4 regions of the Mesorhizobium sp. M0768 genome follow, and region 4 is predicted to be linked to each of the others. Evidence: predicted binding sites of a transcription regulator. Region 4 holds the regulator's gene; each other region holds the start of a gene.

Region 1 (7,097 bases), on a different contig from region 4:
GTCGAGGCGCTGCTCGGCGTGCCCAAAAACACCATCAAGATGGGCATCATGGACGAGGAGCGGCGCACCACCGTCAACCTCAAGGAGGCGATCCGCGCCGCGAAAGAACGCGTCGTCTTCATCAACACCGGCTTCCTCGACCGCACCGGCGACGAGATCCACACCTCAATGGAGGCCGGCCCGATGATCCGCAAGGGCGACATGAAGCAGGCCGCCTGGATTGCCGCCTACGAAGCCTGGAACGTCGACATCGGGCTGGAATGTGGGTTGGCCGGCCACGCCCAGATAGGCAAGGGCATGTGGGCGATGCCCGACCTTATGGCGGCGATGCTGGCCGAGAAAATCGCGCATCCCAAGGCCGGCGCCAACACCGCCTGGGTGCCGTCGCCGACGGCGGCGACACTGCACGCCACGCACTACCACAAGGTCGATGTCCACGCCGTCCAGGCGGCGCTGAAGAGCCGGCCCAAGGCGAAACTGGACGACATCCTGTCGGTGCCGGTAGCAAGGCGGCCGAACTGGTCGCCTGAAGACGTCCAGAAGGAACTCGACAACAATGCGCAAGGCATTCTGGGCTATGTCGTGCGCTGGATCGACCAGGGCGTCGGCTGTTCGAAAGTGCCTGACATAAACGACGTCGGCCTGATGGAGGACCGCGCCACGCTGCGCATCTCCTCGCAGCACATCGCCAACTGGCTGCATCACGGCGTCTGCACCCCCGAGCAGGTCATGGAGACGATGAAACGCATGGCGGCGATCGTCGACCGCCAGAACCAAGGCGATCTGCTCTACCGGCCGATGGCGCCGGATTTCGACAAGTCCATCGCCTTCCTCGCCGCCTGCGACCTGGTCTTCAAAGGCCGCATCCAGCCCAACGGCTACACCGAGCCAGTGCTGCACGCACGGCGGCTGGAGCTGAAGGCGCGGGATAACGGCTGAACCGAAAGCAACGATGCACGCCGGCCAAGGGTAAGCGCCGGCGTCCCCCTCCCCCTTGAGGGGAGGGTGGGCCGAAGGGCCGGGTGGGGTCGCCAATGCAGTGCGCCAACCCAATTCTGACGGTGCGCCTTAGGAGGAACATCGCAACGCTCCGCACCTCGGCCGGTTTCGAAATGCGACAGGCCGAGCGTCTCACCGGCGACCCCACCCGGCCGCTTCGCGGCCACCCTCCCCTCAACGGGGAGGGGAACGTCACGCCGCCTGCGCCATCCGTTCCGAGCTCATGCGGTAGGAAATCGCTTCGGCCAGATGGATGCGGCCGACCGTCTCGCTGGCCTCGAGATCGGCCAGGGTCCGCGCCACCTTCAAGACGCGGTGATAGGCTCGTGCGGAAAAGCCGAGCTTTTCGCTGGCGTCCCTGAGCAGCGACAGGCCGGCGGCATCGGGCATGGCGATCTCCTCGATGACTGACGGCGAGCAATGGGCGTTGGTGGTGGCGGTCGCGCCGAGCCGCTCGAAGCGCTCGCGCTGGATCGTACGGGCGCGGGCAACACGTAGTGCGACGGCGGCACTTTTCTCGGCCCGGTCCGGCCGGATCAGATCGCTGGCCGAGACCGCCGGCACCTCGATCCTGAGATCGATACGGTCGAGCAGCGGGCCGGAAATGCGCGCCTGGTAGTCGGTGCGGCAGCGATCGCCGCGCAGGCAGCGATAGCCCGGCTCGCCGGCCATGCCGCAACGGCACGGGTTCATCGCCGCGACCAGCTGGATACGCGCCGGATAGGTGACGCGATGATTGGCGCGCGCAATCATGCAGTCGCCGGTCTCGAGCGGCTGGCGCAGTGCATCGAGCGCCTGCGGCGAGAATTCGGGGAACTCGTCGAGGAACAGCACGCCGTGATGGGCAAGCGAGGCCTCGCCCGGCCGCACGCGCAGACCGCCGCCGACCATCGCCGCCATCGAGGCCGAATGATGCGGCGCGCGGAACGGCCGCCGGTCGGTGAGTTTTCCTTCGCCGAGTTCGCCGGCCACCGAGGCGATCATCGAGACTTCGAGCAATTCCTTGGGCGCCAGCGGCGGCAGGATCGACGGCAGCCGCTGCGCCAGCATCGACTTTCCCGACCCCGGCGGTCCGACCATCAAAAGATTGTGGCCGCCGGCGGCCGCCACCTCCAGCGCCCGCTTGGCGGTCTCCTGGCCCTTGATGTCGGCGAGGTCGGGCAGGTCGCGCGCCGCGGCATGGATGCCGGCTTCCGGCCGCGACAGAACCTGCGTGCCGCGAAAATGATTGGCGATGGCGATCAGGCTGCGCGGCGCCAATATGTCGAAATCCTTGCCGGCCCAGGCCGCTTCCGGCCCGCAGGCGAACGGGCAGATCAAGCCCTTGCCTTCGGCGTTGGCACCGATTGCCGCCGGCAGCGCGCCGGCCACCGCGGCAATGGTTCCGTCGAGCGACAATTCGCCAAGCACGACATAGCCGGCCAGCATGTCGCCCGGAATGGCGCCGAGCGCCGCCATCAGCCCGAGCGCGATCGGCAGATCGTAGTGGCTGCCTTCCTTGGGCAGGTCGGCGGGCGCCAGATTGACGGTGACCTTCTTCGACGGCATCGACAGGCCGGATGCATGCAGCGCTGCCTGCACCCGCTCGCGGCTTTCGGCGACAGCCTTGTCGGCCAGCCCGACGATGTGCATGTTGACCTTGCCCGGCGCGATCATCACCTGCACGTCGACCGGCACGGCCTCGATGCCCTGGAAAGCAACCGTGCGAACCCGCGCCACCATGTCTTCACCCCGGATGCAGGCTTTGCCCCAAGCCTTTGCGATCATGCCGCGAACGGCGTCACCGGAGACAACCACAGATTTCCGGCGAAGGCAAGAACATTTGGGGAACAGCTGAGCGCCACGGCTGCAATGGTCCGGAACGCGGCCGCTTCCAGAAGCAATGTACGCTAGTTGCGCTTCTCCTCCACGGCATCCCAGAACAGGCTGGCGATGTCGGCGCCGCCGAAGCGCTGCACTTCGCGTATGCCGGTCGGTGAGGTCACGTTGATCTCGGTCATGTAGTCGCCGATGACGTCGATGCCGACGAGGATGAAGCCGCGCTCCTTCAGCGCGGGGCCGATGCGGGCACAGATCTCGCGTTCGCGTTCCGTCAATTCGGTCTTTTCGGCGCGGCCGCCGACATGCATGTTGGAGCGCGAATCATGCTCGGCCGGCACGCGGTTGATGGCGCCGACAGGCTCGCCGTCAATCAGGATGATGCGCTTGTCGCCACCCCGCACCTCCTTGAGGTAGCGCTGCACGATGTAGGGTTCGCGGAACAACTGGCCGAACATTTCGAGCAGCGAGGCGAGGTTGCGGTCGGCCTCGTGCAGGTGAAAGATGCCGGCGCCGCCATTGCCGTAGAGCGGCTTGACGATGATATCGCCGAACTCCTTGCGAAAGGCGGCGACCTCGAGCGGGTCCTTGGTGATCAGCGTGTCCGGCATCAGGTCGGGAAATTCGGTGACGAAGATCTTTTCCGGGCTGTTGCGCACCCAGGCCGGGTCGTTGACCACCAGCGTCTTCGGATGGATGCGCTCGAGGATATGCGTGGTGGTGATGTAGTTCATGTCGAAGGGCGGATCCTGCCGCAAAAGGATGACGTCCATCTCCGCAAGGTCGGTGCGCACCTTCTCGCCCAGCGAATAATGGTTGCCCTTCTCGTCGCGGACCTGCATCGCCTCGATACGGGCAAACACCTTGCCTTCGCGCAGCGACAGCCGGTCGGGCGTGTAGTGGAACAGCTGGTGCCCGCGCCGCTGCGCTTCCAGCGACAGCGCAAACGACGTGTCGCCGGCAATCGACACGGTAGAGATGTGGTCCATCTGGACGGCGACTTTCAGGGGCATGGGTGCTCTCCGGCGCAGTTGCAACAAACGTGCGTCCACCCGGACGCACATACGCTCCAACACTTTGAATCCATGCATCGTGCTTTCCGAAAATCGTTTCCGATTTTTCGGGCCGATGCATCGACGAGAGCGATATAAGGAAATCGGCGGCCTCTGCCAATCGGCCAAGGTCATGATGAGGCTGCGCTTCTGGCGCAGACCCCAATGCGATGTGCGTTCAGCGGTCGAAGACCAGCTTGGAATAGCCGAGGAAGGACAGCGCCATGGCAACCAGCGAGGCGACCGCAAGGGCGACGAGCGGCGGCACCATCGGCAGCGCGAACAGCATGGCGCAATAGACGAGATAATTGACGAGGCTGGTGGCGATGCCGACGCCGCCATAGCGTGCGCCCTCTTGCGCGACGCCGCGGCTGGAAGGCGAGAAGGTCAGATGGCGATTGATCAGCCAGGTGACGGACAGGGCAAAACCGATCGAGATGATGCGGGCTGCGAAGGGGCCAAGCGGCGTTGTCGCCAGCACCAGCCAAAGCGCCGCCGCGTCGGCGACGAAGCCGATGCCGCCGGCGACCATGAAGCGGGCGAGGCGTCCCATTTAGGGCTCTAAGCCGCCCGTGGGGTCTTGCGCGGTCCGGTCTTCAAAGTCGCGAGCGCACTTGCGCGTTCGCGTTCGACGCGGCCGGAAGGCATCGACAGATAGAAGATGCGCTTCTGCTCGGCCCGGCCGCGCGACACCGAATCGAGGATTACCCCGGTCACCGCCGCCAGCATCGACAGCAGCAGCAGCCCGACCGACAGCACCCACGTCGGCATGCGCGGCACAAGCCCGGTTTCGGCGAACTCGATCAGCACCGGCGCCATCAGAAACAGGCTTGATGCCAGGAAGAACACCGAAAAAGCGCCGAAGAAACGCAGCGGCTGCGTCTCCTTCATCAGCATGGCGAACATCCACAGGATCTTCGCGCCGTCGCGAAAGGTCGACAGCTTCGACGAGGAGCCTTCCGGCCGGCGGCCATAGTCGAGTCCGATCTCGCTGACCGGCAATTTGAGCTGCGAGGCGTGCACCGACATTTCGGTCTCGATCTCGAAACCGCCGGAAACGGCGGGAAAACTCTTGACGAAGCGCCTGGTGAAGGCGCGGTAACCCGAGAAGATATCGGTAAAGTCCGAGCCAAATAAACGTTTGTAGAGGCTGTTGAAGATGCGGTTGCCGAAGGCGTGGCCTGTCCTGCCGGCGTCGTTGGCGACACCGCGCCTGGTGCCCACCACCATGTCGGAGCGCTCGGTCAGCAGCGTGTTGATCAGTTGCGGCGCGTCCTCCGGCGCATAGGTGCCGTCGCCGTCGGCCATCAGGTAGATGTCGGCCTCGATGTCGGCGAACATGCGGCGCACGACATTGCCTTTGCCCTGGCGCGGCTCGCGCACCACGATGGCGCCGGCGGCGCGGGCTCGGAGCGCCGTCAGGTCGCGCGAATTGTTGTCGTAGACATAGATCGCTGCGGCAGGCAGCGTTTCGCGAAAGCGCCGCACCACTTCGCCGATCGTCAGCTCCTCATTGTAGCAAGGCAGGAGCACGGCGATGCTCGGCTCATGGCGCACTTCTTGTGGCATTTTCGTCTCCGGATGCCTTGTGAGGCCCCTGACCGCTCAAACGCCGGCCTCGCTCGGGCGGCTTTACTATTTATTGAAGCTGTTAAGGCTAGGTTTAAACCGCACCGTATTCCTTCCAAAGGTCCCGATATGAGCACAGCCGACGATGGCGCCTCCATTTGGAGGTCCGATATCGCGCTGGCGCTGCTCGCCACGGCGCTGGCGCTTGCCGTCAATGCCTTTGCCGGCTTCCCGGCACTGACCAATGCCGGCGGCGACAACGACAATCTGCTGCGCCTCGTCGAAGTTCGCGACATGCTGGCCGGCCAAAGGTGGTTCGATCTCCACCAGTACAGGATGGGCCTGGAAGGCGGTTTCGTCATGCATTGGTCGCGGCTGGTCGATGCGCCGATCGCCGCCATCATCATCGCCGTATCGGCCCTGACCGGCAGCGCGGCCTTTGCCGAGAATGTTGCGCAAGTGCTGTGGCCGGCGCTGCTCTTCTGCCTGACCGTATTTTTCACGGCTCGCGCCGCGCGCAGCTTTGCCGGTGACAGCGCCGTGCTGCCCGCTGTCGTGATCGGCGCTGCCGCACTGTATTTCCTCGGCATTTTTTCGCCTGGCGCGCTCGATCACCACAATGTCCAGCTGATGCTGAGCATGGCCAGCCTGAGCCTGTTGCTTGAAGCGCCAACGCGCAGGCCGGCGGCATTGCTCTCCGGCCTGTGCACCGGATTGATGCTGGCCGTCGGCATGGAGGTCGCGCCTTATGTGGCCACCATCGGCGCCTCTGTTGCCATGCTGTTCGCCCTCGGCGCCAATGGCGAGAGGCTGATCGCCAGGGATTTCGGCCTCGGCTTTGCCGGCGTCTCCGCTCTCGTCTTTGTCGCCACCATTGCGCCGTCGGCCTGGGGTCAGGCGCAATGCGACGCCTTCTCGACCGTGCAGTTCGTCGTCGGGTCGATTGCCGGAACCGGCCTTGCGGCGATAGCGTCGATCGAGCCGGCCGGCCGCACGCGCCAACGGCGCATCGCCTCGCTTGGCCTGCTTGCCCTGGTATTGGCCGCTGTCATCGTCTTTTTGTTCCCACAATGCCTGGCAGCGCCCTACGCCAACCTCGATCCGCGCCTCAAGGAGCTATGGCTTGATCACATCGACGAGGCGCAGTCGCTGTTCAAGCTGCTCGCTGAAGATCCGGCCGGGGTGGTGGCGCGCTATGCCACGCCGCTCATCGCGCTCGTACTGATGGCGCTTCGCCTTGGCCGTGGCGGCTGGCGGCGGCAGGACAGCCTTGTCGGCGCGCTGCTTGTCGTGGCCTTCATCGTCAGTGCCTGGCAGGTGCGCGGTTCGACATTCTCGATCGCCTTCGCCGTCATCCCGCTTGCCGCCTGGATTGCCAAATGGCGTCAACGGGCAGAGGTCAGCCCGTCGCGCGGCGTGGCGCTGCGCATGGCCGCCGTCTGGCTGGTTTCAGTGAATGCCGTCTGGACTGGGGCTGCCGCGGCGACCTCGGTAGCCTTCGACGACAGCAACACCATGGCGGATAATGGCGACGGCGCCGATGTCGCTTGCCAGCGCATGGCCTCCTTTGCGGCGCTTGGCCGCCTGCCAGGCACCACCATACTGGCAATTTCCAATCTCGGATCGCCGATCCTGGCCTATTCCGGACATCGCGTCTTC
Region 2 (7,097 bases), on a different contig from region 4:
CGCCGACACGTTTGAGCGAGCCGACCATCGAGCGCACCTGGTTGTGCAGGAATGACCGCGCCGAAGCGCGGACCTCAATGAAATCGCCCGCCCGGCTGACATCCAGCCGGTCGAGCGTGCGGATGGGGCTGGTGGCTTGGCACTGGGTCGAGCGGAAGGTGGTGAAATCATGCCGGCCAACCAGCACCTTTGCCGCCTCGTGCATGGCACCGGCATCGAGCTGCTTCGGTACCCACCAGATCTTGCCCTTGTCGAGCGCCGCCGGCGCGCGGCGATTGACGATGCGGTAGAGGTAATGGCGGCCGATCGCCGAGAAACGCGCATCGAAGCCATCCGGCACGACTGCGGCCTTCAGGATGGCGATGCGCACCTTGGCCGCTTGCAGATGCGCGTTGGCTGCGTCGCGCACCTTGTCGCCGGGCCATGCCTTGATCAGATCGACATGCGCCACCTGAGCGGTCGCATGGACGCCAGCATCGGTGCGGCCGGCGGCGCGCAGCGAAACCTGCTCGCCACAGAACTTCTCGATCGCCCGCTCGATCGCCTGCTGCACCGAAGGCTGGTTGGCCTGGCGCTGCCAGCCGGCGAAGAGACTGCCGTCATATTCGATGTCGAGGCGAAAACGCGGCATTCCCGGATCGAGGCGAAATCAGGCGGCGAGGGCTGAGCCGAAGGCCGAGGCGTAGACCAGCCTGCCGGTCTCCGGCGCCTCGTCCCAGGCAAGCGCCTGCAGGGCTTCGCTTTGGTACTCGCTCTCGAACTTCGCTGCACGGGCGCGGCTGTAACCGAAACGTCCATAGTAAGCGGGATCGCCGAGCACCACGGCGAGCGTCTCGCCAGCAGCCTTCAGGCGGATATGCGCCTCGCGGACCAGCGCACCGCCGATGCCGGTGCCGTGGAACGACGGCTCGACCGCCAAAGGAGCCAAAGCCACCGCCGGGAAGCTCTTGCCGCCATTCTGCACGAAAAGCCGTGAAAACAGGATATGCCCGACCACTTGCCCGTCTTCGTCCGCCACCAGTTCGACGACGGCATCACCGCCGGTGACCAGCGCGTCGACCAGTCCGGCCTCCGCCTGCTGGCCGAATGCGTGTTCTTCGACAAGGCGGATCGCCTCGCGGTCCCGCGGCGTCGCCGCGCGTATGGACATCATGCTCATGACAATTTCATTCCTTTTTCGAGCTTGGCCCCGCGCAGAAACTCCTGCGCGGCAATGGGCCTTGCGCCCGCACGTTGAACTTCGACCGGCCTGATCGCGCCTGACCCGCAGGCGACCGTCAGCCGGTCATCGAGAATTCCTCCCGGTTCGCCGGCGCCTTGCGAGAGCGTCGAGCGAAGCAGTTTCAGCCGTTCCACGCGGCCGCCGATTTCGGCCTCGCACCATGCACCGGGAAAGGGCGACAGGCCGCGAATCTGGTTGTGCACGTCGCCGGCAGGTCGCAGCCAGTCTATGCGAGTCTCCGATTTATCGATTTTCTTGGCGTAGGTCACCCCCACCTCCGCCTGTGTGGTAAATGTCAGCGTATTCCGCTCCAGCCGTTCGAGCGCTTGCACTATCAGCGAAGCACCCAAGACCATCAGCCGATCGTGCAGATCGCCGGCCGTCATGTCGGGTCCAATGGCGCATTTTTCAACCATTGCCACCGGGCCGGTGTCGAGGCCTTCCTCCATCCGCATCACCATCATGCCCGTTTCGGTATCGCCGGCCATGATGGCGCGCTGGATAGGGGCAGCGCCGCGCCAGCGCGGCAGCAGCGATGCATGGCCGTTGAGGCAACCGAGCCGCGGCGCCTCGAGAATGGGTTTGGGCAGAAGCAGCCCGTAGGCGACCACCACGGCGACGTCGGCACGCAACGCGCGGAACGCCTCCTGCTCCGCCTCGCCCTTCAGCGACACCGGCGACCGCACCTCGATGCCAAGCCGCTCGGCCTCGCGCTGCACCGGCGACGGCGTCAGTTCGAGCCCGCGCCGGCCGCCGGCGCGCGGCGGCTGCGTGTAGACGGCTGCCAACTCGTGCCCGGCCCCGGCAATCGCCCGCAGCGTCGGCACGGAGAATTCGGGCGTACCCATGAAGATGACACGCAGGGGCATTCGTCGACGCCTACCCCACCATCTTGCCCGGCGCCTTGTCCCTGGCGAGCTTCTTGAATTTCTTGACCACCATGTCGCGCTTCAGCTTGGAGATGTAATCGATGAACAGCACGCCGTTGAGGTGGTCGATTTCATGCTGCAGGCAGGTCGCCATCAGCCCCTCGGCCTCGATCTCCTGCAGCTTGCCATCGCGATCGAGATATTTCACCCGCACCGCGGCGGGGCGCTCGACTTCCGCATAGTAATCGGGGATCGACAGGCAGCCTTCCTCATAGACCGAACGCTGGTCGGAGCTTTCAAGGATTTCGGGATTGATGAAGACGTGCGGTGCCGGCGTCTCGTCCTCTTTGGCCAGGTCGATCACCAGCATGCGCAAGGGTTCGCCGACCTGGATCGCTGCGAGGCCGATGCCGGGCGCGTCATACATGGTGTCCAGCATGTCGCCGGCCAGTTTGCGCAAATCCCCGTCGACACGCTCGACCGGTTTTGAAACCTGGCGCAGGACGGGATCGGGAAGGATGATAAGCGGCTTGATCGACATGGCGTCTCACCTAAGACCTCGCAGGAAAAGCGTCAACCGGGGCGCCTTCGGGTCGTTCACGTTTTGATCTGTGCTGGCAGACCGAATCATCTATGCTGTCGACATGAACGATCTGGCCACCATCCTGTCCGAACCTGTCGCCCGCCTAGGCGCCACCACGATCACGCTCGGCCATGCCCTGGGTTTCGGCGCAATGCTGTTCCTTGGACTGTTCGTGGCGCTCGTCGTTGCGCTCTGGCGATCGGCCAAGGCGCGTGCAGTGGCGGCCGCCGAAGCCGCCGACCACGCCCGCGACGCCGAGGTGCGGATGGCCGGCATCTTGGCAAGCCAGGCGGAAATGCAGGGCCGCATGGGCGCCATCGCCGAAGTGTTCGGGGCGCGCCAGGCGGAACTGACACAGTCGATCGGCCAGCGTCTCGATGCCATGACCGGCCGCCTGGGCCAGACCATGACCGAGCAGACGAGATCGACGCATGAGAGCCTCGCCAAGCTGCAGGAACGGCTGGCGGTCATCGATATCGCGCAAGGCAACATCCAGTCGCTGGCCGGTCAGGTCGTGCAATTGCAGGCGATCCTTTCCAACAAGCAGACGCGCGGCGCCTTCGGCCAGTCGCGTATGGAAGCCATCGTCGCCGACGGATTGCCGCACGGCGCCTATGAATTCCAGGCGACCTTGTCGAATGGCAGCCGGCCCGACTGCCTGGTGAAGATGCCGAACGGCGCACCGTCGCTTGCCATCGATGCAAAGTTTCCGCTCGAGGCCTGGAATGCCATCCGGGCCGCCGAAGGCGCCGAACTGCAGAAGACCGCCGCACAGGCTTTCCGCCGCGACATCGAGGTGCATGTCCGCGATATTTCCGAAAAATACCTGATCCAGGGCGAGACGCAGGACACCGCCTTCATGTTCGTGCCTTCGGAATCGGTGTTCGCCGAAATCCACGAGAATTTCGAGGCCGTTGTCCAGAAGGCGCATCGCTCACGGATCGTCATCGTCTCGCCATCGCTTTTGATGCTGTCGATCCAGGTCATCCAGGCGATCCTCAAGGATGCCCGCATGCGCGAGCAGGCACACCTGATCCAGGGCGAGGTTATCCGGCTGATGGAAGACGTCTCCCGGCTAGACGAGCGGGTGCGCAAATTGCAGACGCATTTCGGCCAATCGGCCAAGGACATCGAGGACATCCTGGTCTCGACATCGAAGGTGACCAGGCGCGGACAGAAGATCGAGGCGCTGGAGTTTGGCGTGCAGCCGGCGGAGGACACCCCCGGTTCGAATGGCAGCGGAGCAAAAGCGGAAAGCAGCCCGCGCGTCGCCGATTCGAAAACCGGGCAGTTGAGGCTAAGGGTCGTCGAAGGCGACGATTGAGAGCTGCGCCGGAACCGGAGGCTTCGCCCCGGTCTGGCGCTACTGCTCCTCGATGATGGTTGTGCCTTCGAATTCCGGCAGCCAATGCAGCGCCGAGCGGTGCCAGATCTGCTTTCTCGGCACCAGTTGCTCGCGCTGCCGTGCCGTGCCGACCCTGATACCGTAAACCTTCGGTCCCTCACCCGCCGAAGTGGCGTAGAGATGCGAGCCGCACTCACCGCAAAATGCCTGGGCGCGCTTGGCGCCGCTCGAACCGGTCTTGATGTAGATCTTCGGCGTGCCCTTGGTGATCCTGTAATTGTCCTCGGACGCCGGCACGGTGACGCGAAAGGCCGTTCCGGTTAGCTTCTGACAATCGATGCAGTGACAAATGGTGGTCTTTTCCGGATCGATCTCGGCCTCGTAAGTAATGGCGCCGCAATGACACCCGCCGTCGATTTTCATCTTCGTTCCTCCTGGAGCTTTTGCCCGCAATCATAACCGGGACTGCCCGATGGCGCAGCCATTTTCCTCAGGCTGGTTCCCCTCCGGACGCCGCCAAGGCCTTGCTCCGGCGTTCCCAGGTGCCGGTGGTCTGCGGTTTGACGAAGAGCCGCGTCACCTCCGGCATCTCCGCCTTCAGCCGCGTCTCCAGGCGCTCGACACAGGTCTCTATCTCCGGCGCCGACAAATGATCCTCGAACTCGATGCTCAAAGCGGCGACGATCTCCTGCGGACCCATATGCAGCGTCAGCGCGCCATTCGCCCGCTGCACCGCCGGGTCCTGCTGGACGATGGCCAGCACCTCTGTTTGCACCTCGGGCGAAGCCGGCTCGCCGAGCAGCAGGCTCTTGCTTTCGCGCGCCAGGAAGATCGCGGTCCCGCCCAGGATCAGCGCGATGCCGATCGACGCGGCGCCGTCGAGCTTCGGCATGTCCAGCAGTTCCGCCGCCGATATCCCGGCGAAGGCGACAACGAGGCCGAGAAGTGCCGCGCTGTCCTCGAAGAGTACGGTGTAGACACTCGGATCCTTGCTGAGCTGCACCGCCTCGAGCCAGCCGTGGCTGCCTTTTTGGTGGCGGAACTCCTTCAGCGCCACCAGCCAAGAGGTGCCTTCGAAGAGAGAGGAAAGGCCAAGGACAGCGTAGTTCACCTTGGCGTTGGCGATCGGCTCCGGCGCCATGATGTGCATCACGCCTTCGTAGAACGATATGCCGGCGCCCAGTGCAAAGACAAGGAGCGCAACGATGAAGCTCCAGAAGTACAGCTCGCGGCCATGGCCGAGCGGATGCGTGCGGTCGGCCGGGCGCGCGGCACGGTGCATGCCGTAAAGCAGCAGGCTGCCATTGCCGGTATCGACGAGCGAGTGGACGCCTTCCGAGAGCATTGCCGAGCTGCCCGTGAACAAGGCAGCGGCGAATTTGGTCAGTGCGATCGCAAGATTTCCGGCGAGCGCCGCATAGATCACTTTTTTCGACCCGCCATGCGCCGCCATGGTGTGCTGCCTTGGTTGATGCACCGAGATTGGCGGAGCGCCCGCCCACGCTCCACAGTCCCCACAACGCCCGAAGTGCCCAGTTGTTCACAAGGTCGGTTGTTCAAAAGGGCGGCGCGGGGCTATTCGCCGACCTCGTCCGTCCAGACCTTGAAGCCAGCCAGCGCGCCCGGCCCGAAAATGTGGGTCAGCGGCACATCGGCGGCATCGCGTCCGGAGGCAATCAGGATGCGGCCGATGCGCGGCGCGTTGTTGCGCGGGTCGAACGCGTGCCAGCGGCCGCCGAGATAGACTTCCATCCAGGCGGCGAAATCCATGTCCGACCACGGCTTTGGCAGGCCGATATCACTGATATAGCCGGTGCAGTAGCGGGTCGGAATGTTCAGGGCGCGGCAGAAGGCGACAGCGAGATGAGCAAAGTCGCGGCATACACCACTCTGCTCGCGATAGGCCTCGGCGGCGGTGCGCGTCGGCCGTGCATTGAAATAGTTGAAGACGATGTGGTTATGGACGAAGTCGCAGACCGCCTGGACGCGCGGAATGCCGAGCGGAGTGCTGCCGAACAGTCGCCACGCTTCATTCGACAGCACGTCGCTCTCGCAATAGCGGCTGGGCAGCAGGAACAGCAGCGTCTCCGACGGCAGATCGCGCACCTCGTGCTGCCACGCCGTCAGCTCGCGCGTCTCGAAGGAGCCGGGGTCGCGGATCACCGCGTCCGTGCCGAACGCAAAGCGCCCGGCCGGCGCAACGAAACGGTTGCACCAATTGCCGAAACTGTCGCGGTAGCTCTCGATCGGCACCGGCGGGTTCGACGTCAGGAAGTCCGGCCGCTCAAGATCGGACGCGCGCGAATAATGGACGTTTAGCATCGAGATCAGCGGTGTTTCCTGCGGGAAGTCGAAGCTCATCTGGCAACCGATGTGGATCCGCATTGTCGTCCTGACCGGCCTGCCTGATCATCAGCCGGCGAAACGCGAGGGCTGATGCTGCAGTGCGAAGAAGACCATGGCACGGACCGCTGCGGTTTACGAGGGAATTAGAAACCGGTTGACAGCCCATCGGCCAGGCGACTGCACGGCAGCGGCCTCTTGCAGTCGAACGTTTTCTCTTGTTTCACTTCGCCAGACATCAACTGGAGGAACGAATCATGGCTAAGGGTGCGATGAAGGCAGGCAAGGAGGCCCGCAAGCCGAAGAAGGACGCGAAGAAACCGGCTCCGGCGCCGGCCCTGAAGGCACCGCCGGTGAAGGCGATGAAGCTGAAGGACAAGTAGAGCCGCAGCTACCGTTTCGGCTTATTTCGACCGGCCGCAAACGCGGCCGGTATGATTGTTCATTAAGCTCACGCGCATCCCCTTGGATGCGGCGAAGGTAATTTTTGCGCTTTTCAAGAAATCGGCCGAAAGCCATCGAAACGGAGCGTTCCGATGTCGTCGGTTTTCCTGTTCCTCGCCGGCCCTGTTCGAGATCGGCTGGGCGATCGGCCTCAAATACACCGACGGATTCTCGAAGCCGCTGCCAACCGTCCTGACGGTAGCCTCGATGATCGTCAGCCTGACCTTGCTCGGCCTGGCGCTGAAGGCGTTGGCGGTCGGCACCGCTTACGCGGTGTGGACCGGCGTCGGC
Region 3 (7,097 bases), on a different contig from region 4:
AGTGCGCCTTTGAGAAGGAACTGTCCACAACTTGGACGGGACATGATGATGATTGCAGCATTCCATGCCGATTTCCGATCCTGCCAAAATCGTTGCTGCTCGGATCGCTGCCGAACGCCCGTTTCTGGGTCATTTCCGGACTTTCGCAGGTTCTCGTCGAACCGGTGTTTCCTGCCGGCCCATGGGTTGGCCGTGCGGCCGGCACCGCCCTGGTCGCTTGGGGCGGCGCAACGCTTTTGGTCTGACGACCAGGGCCGCCTCGAATGTCGCATTTGCAGGAGGAGGCGGGCCCGGGCGGCACATCAGAACCGAGGTGGCCAGCAAGCAGGCCGCCCGGCTCGGGCGCGGCAGAATCAATCACACGTGAACCATTCGCCAACCGAGCGGGGACGCCCTAGTTGGTGGTGACTTGCGTCACCGCCACGCCGGTTATCCTGCCGTTCCCGGCTGTGTAGGTGAGCGTCTGCGTGACCGTGGCGTCCTTCTGGTCGGGAGACGAAGCAGGATAAGAGGCGGCGAAGCCGAAATGGCCGTAACGATCGGGCTTGGCGGCGCCAAATTTCGCGGCCACGTCGCTCAGCGGCGCTCCGACGCCGGGCGTATCGAGTTCAATTGCTGTCAGGCTGGCAGGTGCGCCGGCGCATCCTTCCGGCACCTTGCCTTCCGGGTTCGGCTGCAGGGCGACGGACAGGACACCGTGGTCGGAGCCGCCCATCTCGCCGGAGACGAACCAGAAGATCGACGGCGATCCGCCGGCGTCGGGGCCGGCATAGCAAAGCCAGTGGCGTGAATCTCCGGCGTCGCCTTCATCGTGCATCGCTCCGCCGAAGGCTTTTTCGACATCGGCAAGCGTGGTTTCCTCAAGCTTTATCGCCAGCGGCCCGGCCTTGACCTGCTTGAACAGCGGGCTGGCCAGCGGCGAGTTGATATCGCCCAGGGATGGAATCGCCCGGTCCGGGTTGAGCGGCTTGGCCAGCGTCGTTGCATTGGTCACCAGTCCGGCAACGATGAGTGCGAAATATCCGGCGTTCTGTCCCATGCCGATCTCCTGTCGTTCGAAGTGAGGGCGGAAGGATTTGCGAGCGGGTGCTACCCTGTCTGGTTAATACCCAAACGGGTGCACGACGAACTGGTCCAAGATAAATTCACAACGGCGCAGCCTTCAACGTCATTCCGGCGACTTGGCAACCAAAGTGTAATCGAGGCTCACAGTTCCTTTTCGGCCAGCTCGCGAAACGCGTCGGGAACCGACCGCTGTAGCCCGAGCGCGACGGAGGCGTAGCCCACCGCCTCCCAGCCGAAGCGGTCGCGGATCTTGTCGACGGCGCGATCCGCGGTCCAGCGCGCCGCGCCCTTGCTGGTGCCGGGGTGGCGGCGGTCGTCGTTAAGCCCGAGCGGCAGTTCCAGTTGCAGGCCGGCATGCTGCTCCAGATGCGATACGGCGATCGCCAGCAGCGAGATTGTCTTTTCGTGCGGATGGTCGATGAGCACCTTGCGCACCAGCCCCTCGGCGATCTCGGCCAGCATGGCGGTTGCCGAAATCGGCTGGTCGAGCGTGATCGAGCGCGTCACCGAGCGCAAATCGGCAAAGCGGACGCGAACCGTCACCGTGCGACCGGGCCGCGATTTCGCCCGCAATCTGGTGGCGACCCTGTCGGCCAGATGCAGCAAAGCGGGCACGAAGACCTGCTCCTCGGCCGGTTTTCGGCCAAGCGCCGATTGCGCACCCGCCGAGCGCGCCCGGCGCTGCGTCTCGAGCTTGCGCGGATCGCGGTTCCACGCCAGCGCGTTGAGTTTCTCTCCCGCCGCCGGCCCGAGCAGGCGCTCAAGCGCCCCACCATTGGTCTTCGCCAGCTCGCCGATGGTGTTGACGCCGATGCCGGCCAGCCGCTGCCTGGTGACCGGGCCGACGCCCCACATCAGCTCGACCGGCAGGTGGTGCAGGAACTCCAGCTCGTGGCGCGGATCGACCACCACCAGCCCGTCCGGTTTTGCGACCTGTGAGGCGATCTTGGCCAGATGCTTGGTGCGGGCTACGCCGACCGAGATCGGCAGGCCGAGCTCGGCCCGCACGCGGCGGCGGATCTTGCCGGCGATCTCGGCCGGCGAGCCGAACAAATGGGTGCAGCCGGCGACGTCGGCAAAGGCCTCGTCGATCGAAATCCGCTCGACCACCGGCGTGAAATCGCCGAGCACCTTGATTGCCGCATCGCCCAGCCGCTGATAGTCCTTGAAATGGCCGCCGACGAAGATGAGTTGCGGGCAGAGTTCCCGCGCCCGCCGTCCCGGCATACCGCCGCGCACGCCGAACGCCTTGGCTTCATAGGATGCGGCAAGCACTACCCCGCCGCCGACGGCAATCGGCTTGCCGCGCAAGGCCGGGTCGAGCAACTGTTCGACCGAGGCATAGAAGGCATCCAGATCCGCGTGGAGGATGTTGGCTTCCATCCGGCCCGTTCGCCCGCGGCGGTTCGAACGCCGCATTGTCTCGAGTTGTGGTGAGAACATAAAGAGAACATTGTGGGTGGTTTGTCAAGCAGCGCGGAGGCCGCCGCAGCTGACGAGCGCACGGCAATGTTCAGCCGCACAGCCGATCGCGGGCCTGCATCAGCGCGAATCCCAACAGGTTCTCGCCGCGCCACAGCAGCGGGTTCACCGCCCTCTCGTCATCCGCCGCAAGGCCGATACCCCACACCCGGTCGACAGGGCTCGCCTCGACCAGCACCCGGTCATGCGTCGACAACAGATATTCGCGCAGCGCCGCGTTCTGACGGAACTTCTGAAAGCTCCCTTCAGTCACGATGCGATATTTGTCTGCATCCCATTTGGTGCCATCGAAGCCGCTCACCTGGCGGCCAAGCTGCTTTGCCTGCTTGGGGCTCGCCGCCCTGAGGATTTGTGTTGCCGTCGGAGCATCACCGAACAGTCGTGCCTTCTCGGCCATCATCCAGTGTTCGGCAGTCGGATAGCTCAGGCCATCGACGGTAAAAGGCGCATGCCACCACTGGCTGAAGCACGACGTGCTTATTCGGCCGTCCTTAGACGGCTGATGGCCCCAGAAGAACAGGAACTTCTGCCGGGGCTTTGCGCGAAAGGTTTTCTCAAGCCAGGTTCGGTCGTAAATCATGGGCGGATGGAGCAGGGCGAAAGGCCGGCTTGTCAATGCTCCATCCAGAGTGGGTAGCGAAGATGAGCGGTCGGCGCTGAATGCGATGAAATGCTGATCTACAGCGCCATCTTGTAGCCGAGATGACTGGCGGTGAAGCCGAGGCGCTCGTAAAAAGCGTGCGCCTCCCGTCGACCTTTGTCCGTGGTGAGCTGGACGAAGCTGCAATTGCGCGAACGGCATGTTTCAATCGCCCATTCGATCAACAGCTTGCCGACGCCGCGCGAGCGCCATTGCCGGGCGACGCGAACGCCTTCGATCTGGCCGCGCCAGGCGCCTTTTCTCGAAATGCCTGGAAGGAAGCTGAGCTGCAGCGTTCCGACCACTTGCCCGGCGTTGACCGCGACGGCCAGCAACTGGTTGGGATCGGTATCGATTGCGCTGAAGGCATCGAGATAGGATGGCGCAAGCGGCGTGGACGGGTCTTCCCGGTCTGCGCCGAGCACATCGTCGGCAAGCATTGCAACGATCGCCGGCAGGTCGGGCGCCTGCGCGCGACGGAATTCGATCTCGCTCATCGCGCGGAGACATACGGCGCGGTGTCGGCGATCGCAACATCCGTTTTGCAAGGGAGGCCCGCGCGCCTTCAGGTCGCCTCGAGCGCCCAGAGGCGGTGGCCGTGGCGGCGGAAGAAGCGGGCGAAGAGGCGCTGCTGCCTGGCGCGGGTGAGGTCGGCGGCGCGCCTTTCCTGTCGCCAGTGCGGCATGTTGCGGAACATCGACAGGAAGCGTGCGGTATCCTCGAGTGCCTCCTCGGCCGACTGTGCCGGGCGGATCGCCGCCAGGAACAGAGCGCGGCTCGGCTTCATCCGGTCAATCGCCGCCTTGCGCTGGCGATGACCCTGGCGTGCCTTGCGGATGCCGTCCTGGCGGATGGCCGCGAAAGCGGCAAGCATGGCCGGGCTGTCGCCGCTATAGCCGCAGGCATGGGCGAACTGGGCTGGGTCCATCGTCATTCCCTTGCTGCCGGCCGGCTGCGGTTCTGTTGCTCACACGTATAAGCATAACTCAAATAGGCGAACAAGTGAAACTTTCACGTTGATGTAAGCGGAACCGACTCGACTCCGCTCCAAAATCCGATAATGTTGCGAACAAAGCAGGAACAATGATGGGGATAACCATGGCATTGGCAGGCAAGGAAGCGACGATCGCCGATGTTGTCTCGATTGCCGTCGAATGCATCGACTGCGGCCGCAACAGGTGGTGGAAGCCGGCCGAGCTCAAGCGGCATGGGGTGATGCCGGAGACACCGCTGGCCGCACTTTCGGGGCGCCTGATCTGCAAGGCCTGCCGGGCCGACGGCCTGCCGGGCGCCGCCGTCTCGATCCAGGCCGCCTTCATCGACGACCGGCAACGGACCCGCGCCGAGGCGCGCCTGCTCAACGGTCGAGAGCTGCAGTCGAGGCGGGCTTGAGGGGGACGGGGACGGTGTTCTTCCTTCTCCCCTTGTGGGAGAAGGTGGCCGAGCGAAGCTCGGTCGGATGAGGGGTGTTGGACGGATCGCGGAGTTGAAGACGTAGGGATTTAGACTAGAATCATCCAAATATTTTTAAACGCCGCGTTCCTTCCAGCACCCCTCATCCGGCTCGGCGCTGTGCGCCGATCCACCTTCTCCCACAAGGGGAGAAGGGAAAGCTCCCGCCTCAATACCCCAGCAGTTCCTTGAGCGGGATGACGCGGAAGACGTTCTTGATGGCGTAGCGGTTGAAGGACAGCGTCTTGGGCGGGTTGTACTGTTCGACGATCAGCTCGGCGGCGGTGCGCTTGACCAGCTTCTTGATGAAGGCCTTGCCGTTTTGCTCGTTCTCCTCGGGCAGGGTCTCGATCACCACATGGTCGCCGGGCAACGCTTCGCGGCCGCCGCAATAGATCATCTCGCCGGGCTCGTAGCGCGGCACCATCGAATCGCTCAGCACGTGCAGCGCAAACACATTGCGCAGATGCCGGATCCCCGGCGGCCGCTGGACATAGCCGGCCGGCTGGCCGTTGAAGGTGAAGTCGCCATCGTCGCCGCCGACGGCGGTACCGAGAAGCTGGATGTCCACCGGCCCGGCGGGCAGGGGGCCGGGATCGGTGACGATCTCGGCATCGGCAACCGGTCCGGCATCTTCGAGGAAAACGACCTCGCCCTTGCCGAGCGCCACCGGGTCGACGCGCAGGAAAGCGGCGGTCTTCAAAAGGTTCTCGGTCTTGGGCAGGTTGCGCCCGGTCTCCCAATTGCCGACGGCAGCGACGTCGGTGTCGTTGTGCTCGGCAATGTGACGCATCACCAGGCCGCGCTGCTTGCGCGCCCGGCGGATCGCCGCTCCGACCTTGATCGACAGTGCAGTTTTCGCCATGGCTCCATCTGAGGCATAAGATTCGGTTTCGTCTATGCAAGAATCGCTTGCATTACGATTTGAGTTATACTCTTATATAGGCATGCACAAGTCGCTTCGCCAGCTTTCGGTCCTTGAATCCGCCGTTCAGCGCGCCGGCAGCGCTCGCCTGGAGGCGGTAGCGCAACCGATCGCCGGGGCCATGCATGTGCCAACCCTTTCCCCTTCGTCGCGGCTGTCCTCCTCCCCGGCCGGGACGATGCCCGAGGCTCGCGCCTCGGATCCGGCAGCGCAAGCGGCCGGAACGGCCGGAGCCGTTCCCCTCACGGCTCCGGCCACGAATTGCCTGCCGGCCGGCAATGCGGAAGCCGCGGCTGCCTGCATCCGCACCGAAGACGGCACGGTCATCGCCTTCGACGAGCGGACGGACAAGGCAGTGTCCGGCGCAACAAGGCAGGCGGCCGAGATGAAGCGCGATCGCAGCAGACCACGCGAAGGCTGACCGGCTTTCGAGCCTGAGACCGGCGAAGCCGGCGCCGCACACAACCATTTTTGCAGGGAATGAAACATCATGGCCGCCCGCTATTCCGCCTCGGAACTGGAACAAATCGAGACCTGGCTGACGAGCGGACTGTCGGCCGCGAAGATCGCCACCCGGTTGACCGCGCTGCGCGGCCGCCCGGCCTCGCGTGCAGCCATCATCGGCATCGTCCACCGCACCGCCCGTTTGCGCACCATCGGCCTTGCCAGATCCAAGGGCTGGTGTGGCGGACGCTCTGGCGGCCGGCTCGGAAATTCGGCGCCTGAGCCATCAAGCACTGCTGATCAAGCGGCGTCGGCTCCGAAGGCCGAGCCACGCTGCCGCCCGGCAAGGCTGTCGGCCAGGCTGGCGCCGCCGGCCTGGCAGCCGGGTCCTGCTCGGATCACCGGGACCGATGGCGCACCGCTCGAAATGCCGGCGCCGCGCCCGATCGCCGCCGGCGGCCGCCAGCCGCATTTCGTTGCCATGCGCTTCATCGATTGCCTGTTCGAGCGCTGCCGCGCGCCGCTCGACACGACGCCGCAGGAGGATGCGGAAAACGACGCTCCCGGCAGCCGGCCAGGTTTGGACATGCTGTGCTGCGGAATGCGCACGAACCCATCGAAAAGCTACTGCGCCTATCACGCTGCGCGCTTCCTGCGCACGCTGCCGGCCGAAGCGATTTGAGCCCGCTGCAATGAGGCTGGAAGTTCGCCAGAGCCCGACGACCAAAACCCAGGAGGACCGAGCCGATGAGCACCAAAACCGCCCAAAAGGCCAAAGCCAGGCCACCGAGATTGCCGAAAGGCGAGGCCGAGCAGGTGCGCATCCGCAAGGAGATCGGCCATGATTTCGCACTGAAAGACGACCGGTTCGGCCGCAAGCGGCTGGCGAAGGGGACGCAGGAAGGAGCGCGCCTCTATGAGGTCTCCAATGACGGCCACACAGCGGCCGGCGGCATCGTGCGGGTGCGCAACGTCGACCCGCTGAGCGGCCTCACCTCGCTTTCGCGCCAGCAGCGCGAGGCGGGCATGCGCTACCGCCAGGATTTCCGCAACTCGTCCGAGGCAACCGCCAAGCCGATGGCCTGGGCC
Region 4 (7,097 bases):
GATCGCTGCCGGCTATGTTGGCGCCGTTGGCATAGGCGTTGTCCCAATCGGCAATGTGACGTTCGAACACCCTGCGCCCTCCTTGGCATATGGCCTTGCAACGTAGCCGTAAGCATCGCGCGGCGCGTCGTCGCCAGCCTCACGGTTCCAGCTCTCGCATCAATCTCAAGTGACAGCTGCTTTGATGGCGAAGCGCGCATCCTTCCACGCACTGGTGTGCAGGATGTCCTCAAGCACTTTGACGGCCTGCCAGACATCGGCATAGCCGATATAGAGCGGGGTGAAGCCGAAGCGCATGGTCGATGGCGCGCGAAAATCGCCGATCACGCCACGTTCGATCAGCGCGCGCATGACTTGGTAGCCATGCTCATGCATGAATGAAATCTGGCTGCCGCGTTTTTCCCCATCGCGCGTGCTTTCGAGCGTGAGCCCGTAAGTGCCGCACTTTGCCTCGACAAGCTCGATGAACAGATCCGCCAGCGCGATGCTCTTCTTGCGCACCGCCGTCATGTCGACATCGTTCCAGATGTCGAGCGCGCCCTTCAGCGTGCGCATCGACAAGACCGGCTGCGTGCCGCACAGAAACCGGCGGATGCCGGTGCCGGCCGCATAGCCTGGCTCGAAGGCGAAGGGCCGTGCATGGCCCCACCAGCCGGTGAGCGGCTGCTGGATGTAGGAAAGATGCCGCTCAGCCGCATAGATGAAGGCAGGCGCGCCCGGGCCGCCATTCAGATATTTGTAGGTGCAGCCAACGGCAAAATCGGCGTTTGCCTTGTCGAGCTCGACTGGCATCGCGCCGGCGGTGTGGCAGAGATCCCAGACGATCATCGCCCCGGCTTCCTGAGCCCTGCGCGTCAGCGCCGGCATGTCGCGCAGTTCGCCCGACTTATAGTTGACGTGGTTGACCAGCACCACGGCGGTGCGTTCGTCGATCAGCTCTTCGATGGTCGGCGCGTCGACCCCCGAGAGGCGCAGCAGCGTATCTTTTCGCGTCGAAACCACACCCTCGGCCATGTAGAGGTCCGTCGGAAAACTATCGTCCTCGGCGACGATGACCTGCCGCTCCGGTCGCATGGCCATGGCGGCGTGCAGCAGCTTGTAGATGTTGACCGATGTCGTGTCGCAGACCACCGTCTGGCCGGCCGCGGCACCGATCAGGCGCCCGAGCTGGTCGCCAAGTTCAAGCGGCATGTTGAACCAGCCGGCCGTGTTCCATGCGCGGATGAGATCATGCGACCATTCTTCGGTCGCGGCCTTGTGCAGTTCATCGAAAGCGGCACGTGAAGCAGCTCCTAGCGAATTGCCGTCGAGATAGATCACTCCTTGCGGCAACACAAAGCGGTCGCGCATCGCGCGCAGCGGATCCGCGGCATCCATCGCCTTTATGGCCACGAGATCGGGAATTCCTGTCATGATTTGTCTGCTCCCCCAAGATCCAACGCAACGCCGGACACGCATCGACTGTTCTTCCATTACCTGGTTGCGCGCAGCAAGGCTCCACCGGCGAGAAGCAGCCTGACCAGGCGGTGGAAACTGGGACTTAACCCGAGGTTGGCGTTTTGAGTTCGTTTCGTTCACGGTGCATCGACCAAACCGCACAGTCGATACGGGTTCAATTCCGTGCCTTTTGCCGACCGACGGCCGATGCCAGTGCTGCCTTCTAGGAGGCCAGAAGGGCGCAAACGAAAGCAGAATCAAGGCGATGAGGCTCGCGGCGGTGAAAATGCGGTACGCCGGTAGGGGACGTCGTTTGTTTCCCGAGCCTTAACGCATTCATTAAACTTTAAACAGTTGCGGAACACAACTGGAACAGATAGTGTTTGTTCTGGGTTTGTTTTTCTGATTCTGTTGGGGGTCGCTATGCTGACACGCAAACAACACGAACTGCTTATGTTCATCCACGAAAGGTTGAAGGAAAGCGGTATCCCGCCTTCATTCGACGAGATGAAGGAAGCGCTCGACCTGGCTTCCAAATCCGGAATCCACCGGCTGATTACGGCGCTGGAGGAGCGCGGCTTCATTCGCCGTTTGCCCAACCGGGCCCGTGCGCTGGAGGTGCTACGCCTGCCTGACTCGATCGCCCCCGGCCTCAATGCGGCACGCAAGTTCTCGCCGAGTGTCATCCAGGGTAGTCTTGGGCAAGGCGCCCCTCGGCAAGGCAAGCCGACATCGTCGCGCGTGCCCGCAGCCGGAAATGACGACGATGTCGTCGCCGCCGTTTCGATCCCGGTGATGGGCCGCATCGCTGCCGGTGTGCCGATCGACGCCATCCAGCACCAGACGCATTCGATTTCGGTGCCGCCGGATATGATCATGGGCGGCGAGCATTATGCGCTCGAGGTCAAAGGTGATTCGATGATCGAGGCCGGCATTTTCGACGGCGACACGGTGATCATCCGCAATGCCGATACGGCGAGCCCCGGTGAGATCGTGGTGGCACTGGTCGACGAGGAGGAAGCGACGCTGAAGCGGTTCCGCCGCAAGGGCGCCTCGATCGCCCTGGAAGCCGCCAATCCGGCCTACGAGACGCGCATCTTCGGACCAGACAGGGTCAAGGTGCAGGGCAAGCTCGTCGGACTGATCCGCCGCTACTGAGCTCCGCCCTTGGCGCCGGCTTTGTCGGCCCTGCGGTATGGCGGCAGGCCCCGTGCCGCGCGTGAAAATTTCCGCTGCACGTGCCAGGGCCGGTATGATTTTTCGACGGCGAAGCGGATCTCGGCGCGTGTTGCCGCTTGTGGATCGAAATAGACGGCGGCACTTCCCGCGCGCGCCAGTTGCCGTTTGGTGACGACGAGGACCAGCCGGTCGTAGTAGCAGGGGTTATGGGCGGTGGCGTCGTCGATGACGACCAAGCTGGCAAAGGCGCAGGCTGGCCGCGCAGTATCGCGGTCCTTGGCTTGCGCGATGATCGCGCCGGATGGATGCCTGGCAAGGCAGAGGCCGTCCGTGCAAATGAACGGCATGCCCGGCGGTAGGTCGGCCGGATCGGCAATATCGAATTGCGGGTCGTTCTTTCCAGGTGTTTCCGGCGCGACGATAGCCTCTGATGTGAGCGCGCGTTTCCAGTTGTCGATGGTGAACTCATTCGGGCGTGCCCGGTTGACCGCGAGTTCACCGCTGCCGATCGGCAGCGCGACCAGCCGTGCGTCCTCCGAGACCAATACGTCGGGTATGCGTGTCTGCGTTGTCGTCAGCAAGCCGGCGAGCGCAAAAGGAAGTGCCGCCAGCCGCAACCACGTCGTCGCCATGCTGGCAATGACGAGGGCGATCGTCACCAGAAGGACGGATCTCAGCGAAATCAGCCCGACCGCATCGATGGGCGAGCGCTCCGAGATCCACCCGGACAGGGCGATCATCGCCGTCAGCCCCTTGCCCATGACATAGAGGAAAGGGCCATCCGCACCGAACGGCATCGCCAGCGCGCTGAGAACGGCGAAGGGCATGACGACCAATGAGACGATGGGCATGATGGCCAGATTGGCGAACAGGCTGAGCGGCGCCACGCGCTGGAAATGCCATATGGCGAAAAGCGCTGTGGCGCTCCCTGCAATGATTGAGGTCATCGCCAGACCGCACATGCCCAGCAGGACCTTTCGCGTGGCAAAGCGTAGCGGCGACCGCCGCGGCGGCGGCGTGGTGGCCCTGCCGGCGCGGTAATCGGACCAGCCTGCATAGGCGCCGACAAGGGCCGCCGTCGCGGCGAAGGACATCTGGAAACTCGGACCGACCACCTCGTGCGGCGATACCAGGATGACCGCGATGGCCGAGATCGCCAGGTTGCGCATGGTGAGCGCGGCCCGGTCGAACAGCACGGCGATAAGCATCACCGCCAGCATGATGAAGCTGCGTTCGGCCGCCACGACTATGCCGGAAAAGACGAGGTAGGCCGCAATCGAAAAAAGCGCGGCGGCCGCGGCATATTTCTTGACCGGCCGTCGCGATGAGAAATCGGGAAACAGCGCAAAGGCACCCCGCAGCAGCGCCATGATGGTGCCGGCGACCAACGCCATATGCAGCCCCGAGATGGAGATGATGTGGTAGATGCCGGTGCGCCGCATCGCTTCGTTGATCTCCTCGGGAATGCCGGCGCGCACGCCGACGATCAGCGCAGCAGCAATCTCGCCCTCGGCACCGCCGATGCGGCTGCGGATATGGTCGGCGATGGATTCGCGCGCGTCTTCGATCGCGGAAGAAAGCTGCGCGGCAAGCGGCATGCTGTCCGACGACACGATTTTCGGATTGCCGAGAAAAAAGCCGCTGCCGCCGATACCGGCGAAATAGCTGTCGAAGGAGAAATCATAGCTGTCGGGCCGCACCGGGCCGGTCGGCGGCAGCAGCCGCACATAGCCGGTGATCTCGGAACCGGCGGTCAGCTCAGCCGGTATCTTCATCGCCGAAACGCGGACCCGTTCCGGCATGTAGCGCAGTGTCGGCCTGGCGGTTGAGATCACATCGATTGTCAGCCTGATGCGGCCGCTCGCCATGGGCTCGTACGATACGACGCGACCCGTCAGCCGCGTCGAGATTTCGGAGCCGAGCATATGCGTTCCGACACGCCATGTTTCGAACTTGGCGGCAAGTACGCCAAGCGCGCAGAGCAGTGCCACCATGAAGCACAGGCGCGTCCTGGGCCATGACCGCGAGACGACGGCACAAAGGGTCGCGAGGAGCGCGATTGCGATCGGCTGTGGAAAGGCCGGCTCCACCGACAGCCCGAAATAAACGACCACCCCGCATGCGAGGAACACCGGCACCAGCAGGAAGGCGATGCCGCGGTCGAGTTCCAGACCGGCCGCTGTGGTTACGCTGTTGCGGATACGGGACGGTGACGGGAGGCGGAAACGCCTGCGCAGGCGTACGATAGGCTCGCCCGCGGGCACGAGAACCGTTGCTGGGTCGCTGGCCGGCAGCGACGGAGCATCGAAGCGCGGAGCAGGTAGCAATGCCGGTGCCGGCGGGACAGGCGGGGGAGCGGCAAACAGCAAGCGTTCGCTGACGTCGCTGCCAACGTCCTCGCCCTCGCCCGCACCACGGCCTCGCACAGCCATCGGGTCTGCCCCTTGCGCCCTCGACCTCCTATGCTACATGAACGCGCAACGCGCGAAAGTCCGCAAACCCACTTCCTTCGCCCGCCTGAGAGTTCCATGCCCGATAAGGTCGTCACCCGTTTTGCCCCCTCGCCCACCGGCTATCTGCACATTGGCGGCGCGCGCACGGCGCTGTTCAACTGGCTGTACGCCAAGCACACGGGCGGCACGATGCTGCTGCGTATAGAGGATACCGACCGTGAGCGGTCGACGGATGCGGCGACGGCAGCCATTCTCGACGGGCTTTCCTGGCTCGGACTCACCTGGGACGGCGCGCCTGTCTCGCAGTTCGAGCGCGCGCCGCGCCATCGCGAGGTGGCCGAGGAGCTGGTGCGCGTGGGCAAGGCCTATTACTGCTACGCGACGCCGGCGGAGCTGGAGGCGATGCGCGAGGCAGCGCGAGCCAAGGGGCTTCCGCCCCGCTATGATGGGCGCTGGCGCGACCGCGACCCGTCGGAGGCGCCGCCCGGCGCCAAGGGGGCGATCCGCATCAAGGCGCCGACAGACGGCGAGACGGTGGTGCATGACCGCGTCCAGGGCGACGTGCGCTTTCCCAACAAGGATCTCGACGATTTCATTATTCTGCGCTCGGACGGCAATCCCACCTACATGCATGCCGTCGTCGTCGACGATCACGACATGGGCATCACCCACATCATCCGCGGCGACGATCATTTGACCAACGCCGCACGCCAGACCGTAATCTATCACGCCATGGGCTGGGAGGTGCCGTCGATGTCGCATATCCCGTTGATCCACGGTGCCGACGGCGCCAAGCTGTCGAAGCGGCACGGTGCGCTTGGCGTCGAAGCCTATCGCGCCATGGGCTACCTGCCGGAGGCGCTGCTCAACTATCTGGCGAGGCTTGGCTGGAGCCACGGCGACGATGAGATCATGTCGATCGCCGACATGATTACATGGTTCGACATTGGCGACGTCAACAAGGGCGCCGCCCGTTTCGACTTCGCCAAGCTCGAGGCGCTTAACGGCGTGCATATGCGCCGGATGAACGACGCGGCGCTGCTCGACATCTTCATCGCCACTCTGCCCTATCTAGAAGGCGGCCCGGCAATCGCCGCTCGCCTCGACGACAGACGCAGGGCGCAACTGCTTGCCGCGTTGCCGGGCCTGAAGGAGCGCGCCAAAACGCTGGTCGAACTTGTTGAAGGGGCTGCATTCCTTTTCGTCGAACGGCCGCTGCCGGTCGACGAGAAGGCGGCGGCGCTGCTCAGCGGTGAGGCGCGCGCGATCCTGCGGGGCGCTCATGCGGCACTAGCCACGGTTTCGGAGTGGTCTGCCGCCTCAGCCGAAGCCGCGATCCGCGACTATGCGCAGGCCGCCGGCCATAAACTCGGCGCCGTGGCCCAACCTTTGCGCGCCGCGCTCACCGGCAAAAGTACCTCGCCAGGTGTCTTTGATGTGCTTGCCGTGCTTGGCCGCGAGGAAAGCCTGGCGCGGATCGCTGATCAAATCGATTAGCAAACTGGCCCAAGAAGATTGGCATTGAAAGGTGTGTTTCGCAGTGCAACATTGGGTCTTGGCCTAATCTGCCGCGCAGATTCAATTGCGGGCGCAAATGTGCGTATTCCGATGCTTTTGACGTGTTGGGTTCAGATATTTTGCCTTTGCCGGCCTGAGGAAACAAAAAGGAGTTTGCTATGACCGAACCTGCGACAAAAATGGAATTTGGCGGCAAAACCCAGGCATCGACGGCCAAGCTGGAACTCGGCGGCAAAACCCATGAATTCAAGATACGAAGTGGTTCGGTAGGACCTGACGTCATCGATATCGGTTCGCTCTACAACACCGCCGGCGTCTTTACCTACGATCCCGGTTTTACGTCGACGGCGAGCTGCGAATCGGAAATCACCTTCATCGATGGCGATGCCGGCATTCTTTTGCACCGCGGCTACCCGATCGACCAATTGGCCGAGCACGGCGACTTCCTCGAAGTCTGCTATCTCTTGCTCTATGGTGAACTCCCGACCAAGGCGCAGAAGGACGATTTCG

The links. Region 4 encodes LexA, which represses DNA repair genes until DNA is damaged. Its sites were predicted from a motif close to TGTTCNNNNTGTGTTCNG; they were not measured.
Region 1: a site for LexA is predicted at 2,814-2,831, ahead of NKI08_RS19080 (YifB family Mg chelatase-like AAA ATPase). Genes of this name have one in related genera too.
Region 2: a site for LexA is predicted at 2,686-2,703, ahead of NKI08_RS12195 (DNA recombination protein RmuC). Genes of this name have one in related genera too.
Region 3: a site for LexA is predicted at 2,501-2,518, ahead of dinB (DNA polymerase IV). Genes of this name have one in related genera too.

What each region holds. Positions count from the first base shown of each region.
Region 1 is NZ_JAMYPD010000014.1:104,994-112,090, forward strand. It holds gene NKI08_RS19075 (malate synthase G) at 1-939, shown strand, start outside; gene NKI08_RS19080 (YifB family Mg chelatase-like AAA ATPase) at 1,192-2,721, opposite strand; gene gshB (glutathione synthase) at 2,889-3,830, opposite strand; gene NKI08_RS19090 (GtrA family protein) at 4,048-4,422, opposite strand; gene NKI08_RS19095 (glycosyltransferase) at 4,431-5,438, opposite strand; gene NKI08_RS19100 (GtrA family protein) at 5,568-7,097, shown strand, end outside.
Region 2 is NZ_JAMYPD010000007.1:141,036-148,132, reverse strand. It holds gene truA (tRNA pseudouridine(38-40) synthase TruA) at 1-631, opposite strand, end outside; gene NKI08_RS12210 (GNAT family N-acetyltransferase) at 650-1,159, opposite strand; gene fmt (methionyl-tRNA formyltransferase) at 1,156-2,085, opposite strand; gene def (peptide deformylase) at 2,102-2,632, opposite strand; gene NKI08_RS12195 (DNA recombination protein RmuC) at 2,736-3,998, shown strand; gene NKI08_RS12190 (GFA family protein) at 4,038-4,442, opposite strand; gene NKI08_RS12185 (cation diffusion facilitator family transporter) at 4,510-5,472, opposite strand; gene NKI08_RS12180 (transglutaminase-like domain-containing protein) at 5,595-6,404, opposite strand; gene NKI08_RS12175 (hypothetical protein) at 6,620-6,745, shown strand; partial or broken gene NKI08_RS12170 (DMT family transporter) at 6,899-7,097, shown strand, end outside.
Region 3 is NZ_JAMYPD010000035.1:38,971-46,067, forward strand. It holds gene NKI08_RS29205 (hypothetical protein) at 395-1,039, opposite strand; gene dinB (DNA polymerase IV) at 1,207-2,448, opposite strand; gene ybiA (riboflavin biosynthesis intermediates N-glycosidase) at 2,579-3,127, opposite strand; gene NKI08_RS29220 (GNAT family N-acetyltransferase) at 3,226-3,684, opposite strand; gene NKI08_RS29225 (hypothetical protein) at 3,753-4,121, opposite strand; gene NKI08_RS29230 (hypothetical protein) at 4,271-4,579, shown strand; gene NKI08_RS29235 (XRE family transcriptional regulator) at 4,809-5,504, opposite strand; gene NKI08_RS29240 (hypothetical protein) at 5,743-5,985, shown strand; gene NKI08_RS29245 (high mobility group family protein) at 6,055-6,690, shown strand; gene NKI08_RS29250 (DUF6456 domain-containing protein) at 6,756-7,097, shown strand, end outside.
Region 4 is NZ_JAMYPD010000001.1:37,593-44,689, forward strand. It holds gene NKI08_RS00185 (hormone-sensitive lipase) at 1-70, opposite strand, end outside; gene kynU (kynureninase) at 166-1,413, opposite strand; gene lexA (transcriptional repressor LexA) at 1,861-2,595, shown strand; gene NKI08_RS00200 (ComEC/Rec2 family competence protein) at 2,589-5,048, opposite strand; gene gltX (glutamate--tRNA ligase) at 5,145-6,566, shown strand; gene gltA (citrate synthase) at 6,746-7,097, shown strand, end outside.